DNA from 2 places in the Streptomyces bathyalis genome. Region 2 is predicted to be linked to the other one. Evidence: riboswitches for the same ligand, from Rfam matches in the RefSeq annotation. Region 2 holds a riboswitch; the other holds the start of a gene.
The links. A riboswitch is a leader RNA that binds a small molecule or an ion and turns the genes downstream of it on or off. The one in region 2 is predicted to bind S-adenosylmethionine.
Positions count from the first base shown of each region.

Region 1 (6,699 bases), 1.6 Mb from region 2:
GAGCTTGGGCCAGTCCACAGGACGCAGCACGTACGCCACGGCCGCCACGTCCACGGGATCGGCGGCGGGCGGGGGCGTGCCCGAAGTCAGCGCCTCGGTGAGCTCGGGGAAGCGCTCGCGCAGCTGCTCGGCGATCCGCTCGCGGAACGCGGGTTCGCTCTCGAGTGCCGCCGCCATCGCGTTGGCGCCGAATTTGATGCGGCGCTGCGGGGTGAAACGTGCGTACTGGCGCAACGGGGCGGGCAGTTCGGCGATGGTCAGGCCGCCCAGCGCGTCGCCCGTGAGGGACACCACCCTGCGGCGGACCTTCTCGGGCAGCGGCCTGTCGAAGGGTTCGGCCTCCTCGGAGCGCGGCGGACCGGCGGGCCTGGGCTCATCTTCGCCCTCACCGGCGACGGGACCTGCGTCCGTCTCCGGTGGAGGCTCGGCACCCGGCACCGGCGGCTCGCGCTCCGAGCCGTCGGCACTCCCATCCACCACCGTTCACACCTGCCGTTTCTCAGACCTGGGCGCCCGGCCGGTCCACGAGCTCGACCTGGTCGGCGGCGTCGCACCACCGGCAGCGCACGGATTCGATGCTCTCACTGAGCACCTCCTGCTCCTCGACCCGCGGCTCACCGGCCAGGTCCAGGTGGACGTACTCGACGACCCTGCTGGAGCGCGTCACGTCGAAGCGCGTCAGATTGCCGCAGAGTGTGCAACGCCACCGGGTTCCGGCCGTGGGCTTGGGGACCGACATGGATTCGACCTCATTCCTTCGAGCGTTCGCGGGCTTCGCTGCGGTGCGACCACGTGCGCGTGCGGTAACCCGACGAAAGCGCAGCATCGCCTGACGTAACCCTATGACCCTGCCGCACAGCGTGTGTCCCGAGGAGCCTGCCCAGTGGCCGAATCATCATGAACCGCACCGTGCCGAAGATTCCCGTCGTGACCTGTGCGCTCATCATCCTGTGCACCGTGATCTTCCTCACCGGCCCGGCCTCGGGTTTTCTGCCCGGCCACGGCAGCGGCACGTCCCTGCACCGGGCGCAAGCCGCGTACTTCAACCACTGGGGCGTCGTCCCTCGCACTCTGTGGAGCGGTGCCCTGCGGCCGTTCGTCACGCCTCTGACCGCGCTCTTCCTGCACGCGAGCTGGCTGCACCTGCTGGGGAATCTGCTCTTTCTCCATGTCTTCGGCGGCCCGGTGGAGATGCTCATGGGCCGCCTGCGCTTCGCCGTCTGCTATGTGAGCGTCGGCTACATCGCCATGCTCTGCTACGCGGCGGCGCACAGCCAGTCGGGGGAGACCCTGGTCGGGGCGTCCGGCGCGGTCTCGGGCGTGCTGGGGGCGTTCCTCTACCTCCATCCGAGGGCACGGGTCACCAGCCTCTTCCCGTTCCTCTACTTCCTGCCGCTGCGATTCCCCGCCTGGGTGGTGCTCGTCTTCTGGCTCGCCCTGCAGTGGATCGCGGCCCGCGGGGACACCGACGGACCGGGCGTGGCCTACCTCGCCCATGTGGTCGGATTCACCCTCGGCTTCCTCTACGCATGGGCGCGTTTCCGCCGTTTCCGTACGGCTACAGTGGGCACGCCCGCTCCGGCGACCCAGGGAGAGTCCACACCGTGATCACCTCGATCGTGCTCCTCAAGACCAGCCCCGAACGCATCCCCGAGATCGCCGAGCAGATCGCGGCGCTCGAGGGCGTCAGCGAGGTCTACTCGGTCACCGGTGCTCACGATCTGATCGCGATGGTGCGTGTGGCCAGGCACGACGACCTGGCGGACGTCATTCCCGGCCGGATCAGCAAGGTGCCGGGCGTGCTCTCCACGGAGACCCACATCGCCTTCCGCACCTACTCGCAGCACGACCTGGAGTCGGCCTTCGCCATCGGCCTGGACGCCTGAGGGCGCGGCCCCGCTTGCGGCGCGCGCCCCGGGGCCGCACCGGACGGCCCTGACGGCACTCAGGCGCTGAGCACACCCCGGGCGGCGGTCTCCGGGAGGGTGCCCGTCTCCGGGAGGGTGCCGGTCTCCGGAACGCAGCGCCCGTCCTCCGTGCGGTAGCGCAGACGGGCGCCGTCACGTACGAGTTCGCGCACGGCCCGTACGAACCTCTCCACGTGCTCCTCCGGTGTCCCCGCGCCGATGCTCACCCGTACGGCGTTCAGCGAGCGTCCCTCGGGCGCACCGCACTCGCCGGGGTCCTCGCTCCGGGCGCCCAGCAGCGCGCGCACCAGCGGATGCGCGCAGAAGAGGCCGTCGCGTACACCGATGCCGTACTCGGCGGAGAGGGCGGCGGCGACGTGCGCGCTGCTCCAGCCCTCGATGACGAAGGAGACGACGCCGACCCTGCGCTCCGCCTCTGCCCTGGCATCGGACGGCGCGCTCTCGTCGTCCACGCCGAAGAGCGAGAGCACCTTCACTCCGGGCAGCTCCGACAGGCCCGCCAGCAGCTTCGTGGTCAACTCCCCCTCGCGCGCGGCCAGTTCCGGGAACCCCGCACCGGTGAGCGCCTCGCAGGCGGAGGCAATGGAGTACGCGCCGATCACATTCGGCGACCCGGCCTCGTGACGGGCCGGTCCGTTCTGCCACTCCACCTCGACGCCGCCGTCCGCGTCCCGCGCGACCTTGCGGCTGGCCCCGCCGCCGGCCAGGTAGGGCTCGGCGGCGTCCAGCCAGTCGGAACGGCCCGCCAGCACCCCGGCCCCGAACGGCGCGTACAGCTTGTGCCCGGAGAACGCCACCCAGTCGACGTCCAGTTCGCCGATGTGCACGGGGCGGTGCGGTACGAGTTGCGCCGCGTCCAGCACGATCCGGGCTCCGTACCGGTGCGCCGCGGCGGCCAGCCGGCGTACGGGCCAGATCTCGCCCGTGACGTTGGACGCACCCGTCACGCAGACCAGCTTCGGGCCTTCGGGCGCCGCTGCCAGCGCACGCTCCAGCGTCCCGACGGCCTGTCCGGCCGAGCGCGGTGCGTCCAGGAGGACTGTCCGCGCACCGGCCGCCTGCCACGGGAGGAGCGACGCGTGGTGCTCCGTCTCGAAGACGAATACACGCGTGCCCTCAGGCAGCGCCGACGCCAGCAGGTTGAGCGAATCCGTGGTGGAGCGGGTGAAGACGACCTGGTCCGTGCTGCGGCAGCCGAGGAAGCGCGCCACGGTGGCGCGGCTCCGCTCGAAGACGGCGGTGGAGTGCTGGGAGAGGTAGCCGGCGCCACGGTGCACGCTGCCGTAGTACGGGGCGTACGCGGCGACGTCCTCCCACACGCTGCGCAGCACGGGCGCGCTCGCGGCGTAGTCCAGTGCGGCGTAAGGGAGTTCACCGCCCGTCGCGAGCGGCGCGCGCACATCCAGGCCCAGCACCGGCAGGGGCGCGGAGGCGGGGGCAGGGGCGGGGGCGGTGACGGACGTGGGCTCCGGAACGGCCTCGCGGGCCGGCGCGGGACGGTCGGTGGCGGACGCGATGAGCAGGCTCATGCGAAGTCTCCCTCGAATGCCGGGGACCCCTGGGCATACGCCTCCCCGCCGAAGGCAGGGGAAGAGGGATCCGTGCTTGCCGCACGACCCTGCTGTCGTACGGCCCGGTCATCACCCGGGGCACCCCACCACGGAAGGAGGGTTGCCGGACAGCGGGCCGGGGCCTTGATCGCTGTCGCTCGTGACCTGGCGGGAAGTATGGCACACCGTGCCGCGGGCTCCGCCACCTAGTCCGTATCCCGGACGGACGTGCGGGCGCCCCCTGGACCGGGGCCCAGGGGGCGGAGACTCAGCGGCACTCCGGTGTCACATATGGCTGGCAGTCACCCAGCGGTCCAGCGCGGCACGCGCGGCGCCGCTGTCGACCGACTCGGCCGCCCTGCCCATCGCCACGCGGATCTGCTCCGTCAGCGGGGCGTCTCCCGGTTCGAGAGCGACGAGTGCCGCGGCGGAGTTGAGCAGCACGGCGTCCCGCACGGGGCCGTGCTCGCCGTCCAGCAGAGCGCGGGCCACATCGGCGTTGTAGGCGGCGTCGGCGCCGCGCAGCGCTTCGACGGGCACGATGTCGAGGCCGACGTCACGCGGGTCGAAGGACTCCTCGCGCACCGCCCCGTCCCGTACGACCCACACCGTGGACGTGGCGGTGGTCGTCAGCTCGTCCAGCCCGTCGTCGCCGCGGAAGACAAGGGCGGACGAGCCGCGTTCGGCCAGCACGCCGGCCATGATGGGCGCCATGCGGGGATTGGCGACCCCCGTCGCCTGAGCCCGTACACGTGCGGGGTTCGTCAGCGGGCCGAGGAAGTTGAACGAGGTGGGGATGCCCAACTCGCCCCGCGCGTTGGCCACATGGCGCAACGACGGGTGGAACTTCACGGCGAAGCAGAATGTGATCCCCGCCTCCGAGGCCACCTCGGCCACGCGCTGCGGGCTCAACTCCAGATTGACGCCCAGCTTTTCCAGCACGTCCGTGGCACCGCTCGCGCTGGAGGCGGCACGGTTGCCGTGCTTGACGACCTTGGCACCGCACCCGGCGACGACGATCGCGGACATCGTGGAGATGTTGACCGTACGGGCCCTGTCGCCGCCCGTACCGACGATGTCGACGGTCGGGCCCGGCACCTCGATCACGTTCGCGTGCGCGTACATCGCCCGTACGAGACCCGAGATCTCCCCCACCGTCTCGCCCTTGGCCCGCAGCGCCACCGCGAAACCGGCGATCTGCGCGTCGGTGGCCTCGCCGCGCATGATGTTGTCCATCGCCCACGCGGTGGCGTCGGCGCTGAGATCCTCACCGGCGAGCAGCGATGTCAGTACGTCCGGCCAGGTTTTCGGACCTCCTGAGGTACCTCCCAGGCCAGAGGCTCCGGGGGCGGGAGAGCCGGAAGATGGAACGGCACTCATGATCCCTCCTGAGGTCATCGATTCGGCTGGGGCCCACGCACCCGTGGCCCGGCCCGGATCACCGGGTGCACCGGCGGCCGGCATGCGGGAGTACGGCGTGGGGGACGGCCCGGCATCAGGGCCCGGCCAGTCCCCACCCTAGCGGCACCCGTCCCCGGCCAGGACCTCCGTTCGGCGCGCGCGGGTCGGGGCCGGCGTTGCGGCACCGGTCGTCGAGCCGGACGCGGACGTGCGCGAGGGGCCGGGCTCCCCCTCGGGAAGCCCGGCCCCTCGTCCGTGGCTGCGCGGCCCGCACCCGGCGGCGCCGCTGGAGGCTCAGTGGTGGCCGTGGCCGCTCGTGAGCTCCTGGTACTCCTCGGCGGTCGGCTTGGGGATCTGCGCCTGCTCGCCGTAGTAGCCCTTGGAGAGCCGGGCGCGCAGCTTCTGCCCGCGGCCGACCTTCCGCTGGACGCCGTTCTCGTCCGTCTCCGGGCCGACCTCGTACGGCTTGTGCTGCTCGTGCGAGGTGAGCGTGTGCAGCTGCTCCTGGGAGAGCTGCTCGTGCACCTCGATGAACTCGCCGTGCGGGAGCCGCTTGATGATGCCGGACTCGCGACCGTGCAGCACCTTCTCCTTGTCGCGGCGCTGGAGCCCGAGACACGCGCGCCGGGTGATGAAGAAGACGACCACCGGCACCACGAAGAAGGCGATCCGCACGAACCATGTGATCGAGTTGATCGACAGGTCGAAGTGCGTTGCCACCAGGTCGTTGCCGCCGCCGATCAGCATCACCGTGTACCAGGCGATCCAGGCCGCGCCGAAGGCCGTACGTGTCGGGGCGTTGCGGGGCCGGTCGGCGATGTGATGCTCGCGTTTGTCGCCCGTCACCCACGACTCGATGAACGGATAGACGGCGATCGCCGCCAGCACCAGCGGGAAGACCATCAGCGGGATGAAGACGCCCATCACAAGCGTGTGGCCCCACAGATGGATCTCCCAGCCGGGCATGATGCGGATCAGCCCCTCGGAGAAGCCCATGTACCAGTCGGGCTGCGCATTGGTCGACACCTGATCCGGCCTGTACGGGCCGAGCACCCAGATCGGGTTGACGGTGAAGGCCGCGGAGATGGCGGAGATGACGCCGAAGACGAGGAAGAAGAAGCCTCCTGCCTTGGCCATGTAGACCGGCAGCAGCGGCATTCCGACCACGTTCTTGTTCGTACGGCCGGGACCGGCGAACTGCGTGTGCTTGTGATAGAAGACCAGGATCAGATGCGCCACGAGCAGGCCCAGCATGATCCCCGGCAGCAGCAGCACGTGGACCGAGAAGAACCGCGCGACGAAATCGTGCCCGGGGAACTCTCCGCCGAAGAGGAACATCGACATGTAGGTGCCGACGATCGGCATGGAGAGGATCGCGCCCTCCATGAACCTCACGCCGGTGCCCGAGAGCAGGTCGTCCGGCAGGGAGTAGCCGGTGAAGCCGGTGAACATGCCCAGCACGAACAGCAGGAAGCCGAACAGCCAGTTGATCTCGCGCGGCTTGCGGAACGCGCCGGTGAAGAAGACGCGCATCATGTGCACGAACATCGCGCCGAGGAAGATCAGCGCCGCCCAGTGGTGGATCTGCCGGACGAGCAGACCGCCGCGGACGTCGAAGCTGATGTCCAGCGTGGAGGCGAACGCCTCCGACATCCGTACGCCCTGCATCGGCACGTAACTGCCGTGATACTCCACCTCGTTCATCGACGGGTGGAAGAACAGCGTCAGATACACGCCGGTCAGGATGATGATGATGAAGCTGTAGAGCGCGACCTCACCCAGCATGAAGGACCAGTGGTCCGGGAAGATCTTGCGCATGT
Region 1 is NZ_CP048882.1:5,997,261-6,003,959, reverse strand. It holds gene G4Z16_RS25980 (NYN domain-containing protein) at 1-318, opposite strand, end outside; gene G4Z16_RS25975 (hypothetical protein) at 500-739, opposite strand; gene G4Z16_RS25970 (rhomboid family intramembrane serine protease) at 898-1,608, shown strand; gene G4Z16_RS25965 (Lrp/AsnC family transcriptional regulator) at 1,605-1,886, shown strand; gene G4Z16_RS25960 (aminotransferase class V-fold PLP-dependent enzyme) at 1,946-3,457, opposite strand; SAM riboswitch class IV at 3,525-3,644, opposite strand; gene trpD (anthranilate phosphoribosyltransferase) at 3,764-4,858, opposite strand; gene qcrB (cytochrome bc1 complex cytochrome b subunit) at 5,174-6,699, opposite strand, start outside.
Region 1: it holds a riboswitch for S-adenosylmethionine, as region 2 does, so the genes downstream of both, G4Z16_RS25960 (aminotransferase class V-fold PLP-dependent enzyme) here and thrC (threonine synthase) in region 2, are expected to answer to the same signal.

Region 2 (6,699 bases):
CGACTCGTCCTCCCCGACCGCCGCGCCCAGCACGTCCACGCAGCAGTCGGCGAATCCGCGCGCCCACCGCCGTGTGAGGAACGCGGCGCGGTCGGTGCCCAGGATTCCGCGCAGGACCTGCCGCGCGACGGCGTCGGGCAGCATCCGGTAGTAGTCCGGCGGCGCCCACGGCGTGTGCGAGAAGTGCCCGATGCGCAGATCGGGGCGGCGCTCGCGGAGCAGCCCGGGCACCAGCGTCAGGTGGTAGTCCTGCACCAGCACCGTCGCGCCCTCCGCCGCCTCCTCCGCAAGGGCGTCGGCGAAGGCCGCGTTGTAGCGCTCGTACGACGCCCACTGCCGCTCGAACTCCGCGCCGAAGGACGGCTCCAGAGGCGTCTGGTAGAGCATGTGGTGGACGAACCAGAGCACGGAGTTGGCGATGCCGTTGTAGGCGTCGGTGAAGGTGTCCTCGGGGATGTCCAGCATCCGTACGGTCTGACCACCGGTGTCGGCCGGGTCGGGCCTGCCGCCCGAGCGGCGCACCGCCTCCCTGTCGCCCTCACCGAGAGCGGCGCACACCCAGACGGCGTTGCCGCCTGAGCCGCCGGCGCCTTCCGTCGCGATGGCCGAGAGTCCCGAGACGAGTCCGCCTCCGCCGCGCTTCGCGGAGAGCACTCCTCCCCCAGAGCCTCCGGCCTGGGTGGTGCCCCCGGTGACGGAATATGAGACGGGACCCCTGTTCGACGCGACCAGTACGTCCGCCAGGGCCTGCTGGGGTGCGCGTTCGACGACCATGGCCCGAGCCTAGCCGCGGCCGGATCCACGCAAACGTGACGCGCTGCGCGCTCCCGGCGGCCCCGCCTACGCGGCCCGCCGCTCCGTGTACTCCGCGATCTCACGCATCGGTGGACGCTCCACCGTGTCGACCGCGTGGCTGCGCGGGGCGAACCCGCCGGGGCCCGCTTCGCCCCGCTCGAACTGCGTCAGCGTCGGCCTGACGAGGTGGCTGCCACGCGCCAGACGGAGCTGTGCGGTGTGGTGGATCGCGGCGGCCATGCGGCCGAGCGCCTGCCCGTCCTGGTTCCGGTGCCGCCGCACGCCGACGTCGACCTGCGCGAGTGCGTCGAGGCCCACCGTGTGCAACGAATCGATGAGCAGGCCCAGTTCGACGCCGTAGCCGACGGGGAAGGGCAGCTGTTCCAGCAGCGTGCGCCGCGCCGCGTACTCTCCGCCGAGCGGCTGCACGAACCCCGCGAGCCGCGGCCAGTGGAGATTCAGCAGCGGGCGTGCGACGAGCTCGGTGACCCGTCCGCCACCCGCCGGGTCGTCGCCGAGCGGCCGGTCGTACATCGCCTTGACCAGCCGCAGCCGGGGGTCGGTGAGCAGCGGCCCCACGACGCCGGAGACGAAGTCGGCGGAGAAGTTCTCCAGGTCGGCGTCCGCGAAGCAGACGATGTCGCCGCTCGTCACCAGCAGCGAACGCCACAGCACCTCACCCTTGCCGGGCAGCGCGGGCAGCCTCGGGAGCACCTCGTCCCTGTGCACGACCCGCGCGCCGGCGTCGGCGGCGACCTCTGCCGTACGGTCCGTGGAACCGGAGTCCAGCACCACCAGCTCGTCCACGAGCGACGGGGCCCCGGCCATCAGCTCGCGCCGGATCACCGACACGATGCGGCCGACGGTCCGCTCCTCGTTCAGCGCGGGCAGCACGACGCTCACCCGCGAGCCGGTGGCCCGCTTCGCCGCCAGCAGCTCCGTCATGGGACGGTCGGCGCACGAGTACGACCGGCGCGCCAGCCACTGTTCGACTTCCTCCAGCACGCGGCCACTCCCTGTGATCCATCTCGCGGTACGGACGCCTGTCTCAACCACCAGGCCTGTCGGTTACAGTCTTGAACAACGCGGACGGCGATCGCATGCCGGGTCCCGGCCCGGCGCTCTCGGCCACCGCCGACAACTTCACACCGCTCATCCAGAGGGGCAGAGGGAACGGCCCGTTGAAGCCCCGGCAACCCTCCAGCCGGTCTCGCAGCACGAGTAATGACATCGCGAGGCTCCCGGCTCGGGAAGGTGCCAATTCCGTCTCGTGGCGAGATACGTCACGGGGAAGATGAGGAGAAAGGGCCTCGCCGAATCATGGCTGTTCAAGCTGCCGCCAGCACGACCGCCGACAAGGCCGGAGCCGGCGCCTCGCTCGGCCCCGCAGCTGCACTTTCCTGCCGCGAGTGCGGGGAGCGCATCCCGCTCGGTCCGGTCTTCGCCTGTGAGGCGTGTTTCGGGCCGCTGGAGATCGCATACGAGTTCCCCGGCGGCGACCCAGCGGCGCTTCGTGAACGCATCGAGGCCGGTCCGGACAACATCTGGCGGTACGCGCCGCTGCTGCCGGTGCCCGCCGACGTCGCCACGAAGCCCAACATCAACCCCGGCTTCACCAAGCTCGTCAAGGCCGACAGGCTCGCCCGCGAGCTCGGCGTCACGGGCTCCCTGCACATCAAGGACGACTCCGGCAACCCGACGCACTCGTTCAAGGACCGCGTCGTGGCCATCGCCGTGGAGGCCGCCCGTGCCTTCGGCTTCACCACCCTCTCCTGCTCCTCGACCGGCAACCTCGCGGGCGCCGTCGGTGCCGCGGCAGCCCGTGCGGGCCTTCGCTCGTGCGTGTTCATCCCGCACGACCTGGAGCAGGGGAAGGTCGTCATGGCGGCGGTCTACGGTGGCGAACTGGTCGGCATCGAGGGCAACTACGACGACGTGAACCGTTTCTGCTCCGAGCTGATCGGCGACCCCGCGGGCGAGGGCTGGGGCTTCGTCAACGTCAATCTGCGCCCGTACTACGCCGAGGGCTCCAAGACCCTCGCGTACGAGATCTGCGAGCAGCTGGGCTGGCGGCTGCCGGACCAGCTCGTGGTTCCCATCGCCTCCGGCTCGCAGCTCACGAAGATCGACAAGGGCCTCAAGGAGCTGATCGCCCTCGGCCTCGTCGAGGACAAGCCGTACAAGATCTTCGGTGCGCAGGCGGAGGGCTGCTCCCCGGTCTCCCGCGCGTTCAAGGACGGGCACGACGTCGTGCGCCCGGTCCGCCCGGAGACGATCGCCAAGTCGCTGGCCATCGGCAACCCCGCCGACGGCCCCTACGTGCTGGACATCGCGCGCCGTACCGGCGGTGCGGTGGAGGACGTCGACGACCAGCGGATCGTCGACGCGATCAAGCTCCTCGCGCGGACCGAGGGGATCTTCGCCGAGACCGCGGGCGGCGTAACCGTCGGCGTCACGAGGAAACTGATCGAGGAGGGCCGGCTCGACCCGTCCCTCACCACCGTCGTCCTCAACACGGGCGACGGCCTGAAGACCCTGGATGCGGTGGCTCCCACCACCGGGCCGACCGCCGTCATCCGTCCCAACCTGGATTCCTTCCGAGAGGCTGGTCTCGCATCATGAGCGTGAACGTCCGTATCCCGACCATCCTGCGCACTTACACCGGCGGGCAGGCGGAGGTGAGCGCCGAGGGTGCGACCCTCTCCGAGGTGCTGACCGATCTTGAGAACAACCACACCGGCATCGGTGCGCGGGTGCTCGACGACTCGGGCAACCTGCGCCGATTCGTCAACGTCTACGTGAACGACGACGACGTCCGCTTCGAGCAGGGCCTTCAGACGCCGACGCCGGACGGTGCCGGTGTGTCCATCATTCCCGCGGTTGCGGGGGGCTGCTGAGGTCTCGTGAGAGGTCGGTGAAGGCCCCCTGAGCCGGGCTCCGATTCCCCTACTGTCGAACCGCCTTCTCCGGGAACGCCGAACGAAACGGAGGGGGCGGTTCCGCGTGTGGGGACGCGATAGGGTTGCGCCCAATCCCACCCCAGAGACTCACCCGGCATGTGCCGGGAGCATGTGAGAACGCGACAAGTTGTGCCCGAATTCGGGGCGGCAATTGTCGTGTTGGCACGCTATGCCCGGCCATGCTTGCCCCGCTTCTCCGCATATTGCGGGCTTTTGGGCCCTCGGTCGGTGCTCAGATTTCTCGTCTTCGCGACCTGTTGCAGAGGGCGTCCGTGCAGATACATTCAGCCGCGGTCGACGCCTTCCGGTGTAAGCCTCCGCACATCTGCGGGGCCGTACCGGAGGTGAGGTCTGACCCGGGTCCGCGAAGTGCGGGCTCGTGCAAGGGCCAGTAATAGGGGAGTTAGGGATGGCTCAGGGCACCGTCAAGTGGTTCAACGCGGAGAAGGGATACGGCTTCATCGCGGTCGACGGTGGTGCGGACGTGTTCGTGCACTACAGCGCGATCCAGATGGACGGCTACCGCACCCTGGACGAAGGACAGCGGGTCGAGTTCGAGATCTCGCAGGGTCAGAAGGGGCCGCAGGCGGACATGGTCCGTGTGACTGCCTGAGCACCCGCAACACTGCGCAGAGCTGCAACAGCCGTAGCAACAGCCGTAAGAGGGGCCGTACCTCGTGAAGAGGTGCGGCCCCTCTTCGCTGTTCGGACTTCTCCTCCCGCGGCCGGCCCGGCCGGGCGCGTGCCCGGCGGTGCACCGCGGGACGTTCCCGGACCGATCGGTTGCGTCGGCCCCGGCCCGGTGTGATGTCCTGGGGGCGCTTGCACTCGCAGGGGTCGAGTGCTAATCATTGCGTTAGCACTCTCCGAGTGAGAGTGACAGACAAGGACCGGGTCGGTGAGGCTCGTTCGCCGGGTGGAGCAAGGAACCACGCGGCCGAAGGGCCGTCCGTCGCGGGCGCCAGCGCGGTCCGGTATACCCGTCCCCTGGTTGTGCAGGGGGATCCCCAGTCCGGGAGGGACCACTTCACATGGCCAAGATCATCGCGTTCGACGAGGAGGCACGGCGCGGCCTCGAGCGCGGGATGAACCAGCTCGCCGACGCCGTCAAGGTCACGCTCGGCCCCAAGGGCCGGAACGTCGTGCTGGAGAAGAAGTGGGGCGCCCCCACGATCACCAACGACGGTGTCTCCATCGCCAAGGAGATCGAGCTCGAGGACTCCTACGAGAAGATCGGCGCCGAGCTGGTCAAGGAGGTCGCGAAGAAGACGGACGACGTCGCCGGTGACGGCACGACGACCGCGACCGTCCTCGCCCAGGCGCTCGTCAAGGAAGGCCTGCGCAACGTCGCCGCCGGTGCCAACCCGATGGCGCTCAAGCGCGGCATCGAGCGTGCCACCGAGGCCGTCTCCGCCGCCCTGCTCGAGCAGGCGAAGGACGTGGAGACCAAGGAGCAGATCGCCTCCACGGCCTCCATCTCCGCCGGCGACCCGCAGATCGGCGAGCTCATCGCCGAGGCGATGGACAAGGTCGGCAAGGAAGGCGTCATCACCGTCGAGGAGTCGCAGACCTTCGGGCTCGAGCTGGAGCTCACCGAGGGCATGCGCTTCGACAAGGGCTACATCTCCGCGTACTTCGCCACCGACATGGAGCGCATGGAGGCGGAGCTCGAGGACCCCTACATCCTCATCGTCAACTCCAAGATCGGCAGCGTGAAGGACCTCCTTCCGCTGCTCGAGAAGGTCATGCAGTCGGGCAAGCCGCTGCTGATCATCGCCGAGGACGTCGAGGGCGAGGCCCTGTCCACGCTCGTCGTGAACAAGATCCGCGGCACCTTCAAGTCCGTCGCCGTCAAGGCTCCGGGCTTCGGCGACCGCCGCAAGGCGATGCTCGGTGACATCGCCATCCTCACCGGCGGCACCGTCATCTCCGAAGAGGTCGGCCTCAAGCTGGAGAACGCCGGTCTGGAGCTGCTGGGCCGCGCTCGCAAGGTCGTCATCACCAAGGACGAGACCACGATCGTCGACGGTGCGGGCGACAGCGACCAGGTCGCCGGCCGCGTCTCGCAGATCCGCGCCGAGATCGAGAACTCGGACTCGGACTACGACCGCGAGAAGCTCCAGGAGCGTCTGGCCAAGCTCGCCGGCGGCGTCGCCGTCATCAAGGCGGGTGCCGCCACCGAGGTGGAGCTGAAGGAGCGCAAGCACCGCATCGAGGACGCGGTGCGCAACGCCAAGGCCGCCGTCGAGGAGGGCATCGTCGCCGGTGGTGGCGTGGCTCTGCTCCAGGCGTCCAGCGTCTTCGAGAAGCTGGAGCTGGAAGGCGACGAGGCGACGGGCGCCCAGGCCGTCAAGCTCGCGCTGGAGGCACCGCTCAAGCAGATCGCGATCAACGCCGGTCTCGAGGGCGGCGTCGTGACGGAGAAGGTGCGCAACCTGAAGCCGGGTCACGGCCTCAACGCCGCCACCGGGGAGTACGTGGACATGCTCGCCGAGGGCATCAACGACCCGGCGAAGGTGACCCGTTCCGCTCTGCAGAACGCCGCCTCCATCGCGGCGCTCTTCCTGACGACGGAAGCCGTCATCGCCGACAAGCCGGAGAAGGCCGCCGCAGGTGGCGGCGACCCGACCGGTGGCATGGGCGGTGGCATGGACTTCTGATCGCGCAGCGATCGGAAGCCGTGGCCTCCCGGCACGGAACGGACCGAGGGCGGCATCCCGGTTGGGGTGCCGCCCTCGGCGTGCGTCCGGCACCGGTCCGGCACCGGTTCGGCGCCGTGGGGGCGCTTCCTCAGACGCGCGCTCCGTTGTCGTGCGGCGCACGGCGCGCCCTGGCCGCCGCGGGCTTCGGCCCGCCTCCCGGGCGGGCCGAACCGTGTGTACGGGCCTCGAGTTCGACGGCGAGCGGCGCACCGACGAACAGCGACGAGTACGAGCCCACCGCG
Region 2 is NZ_CP048882.1:4,397,711-4,404,409, forward strand. It holds gene G4Z16_RS19165 (alpha,alpha-trehalose-phosphate synthase (UDP-forming)) at 1-774, opposite strand, end outside; gene G4Z16_RS19170 (glucosyl-3-phosphoglycerate synthase) at 841-1,800, opposite strand; SAM riboswitch class I at 1,945-2,096, shown strand; gene thrC (threonine synthase) at 2,116-3,417, shown strand; gene G4Z16_RS19180 (MoaD/ThiS family protein) at 3,414-3,692, shown strand; gene G4Z16_RS19185 (cold-shock protein) at 4,165-4,368, shown strand; gene groL (chaperonin GroEL) at 4,787-6,415, shown strand; gene secD (protein translocase subunit SecD) at 6,546-6,699, opposite strand, start outside.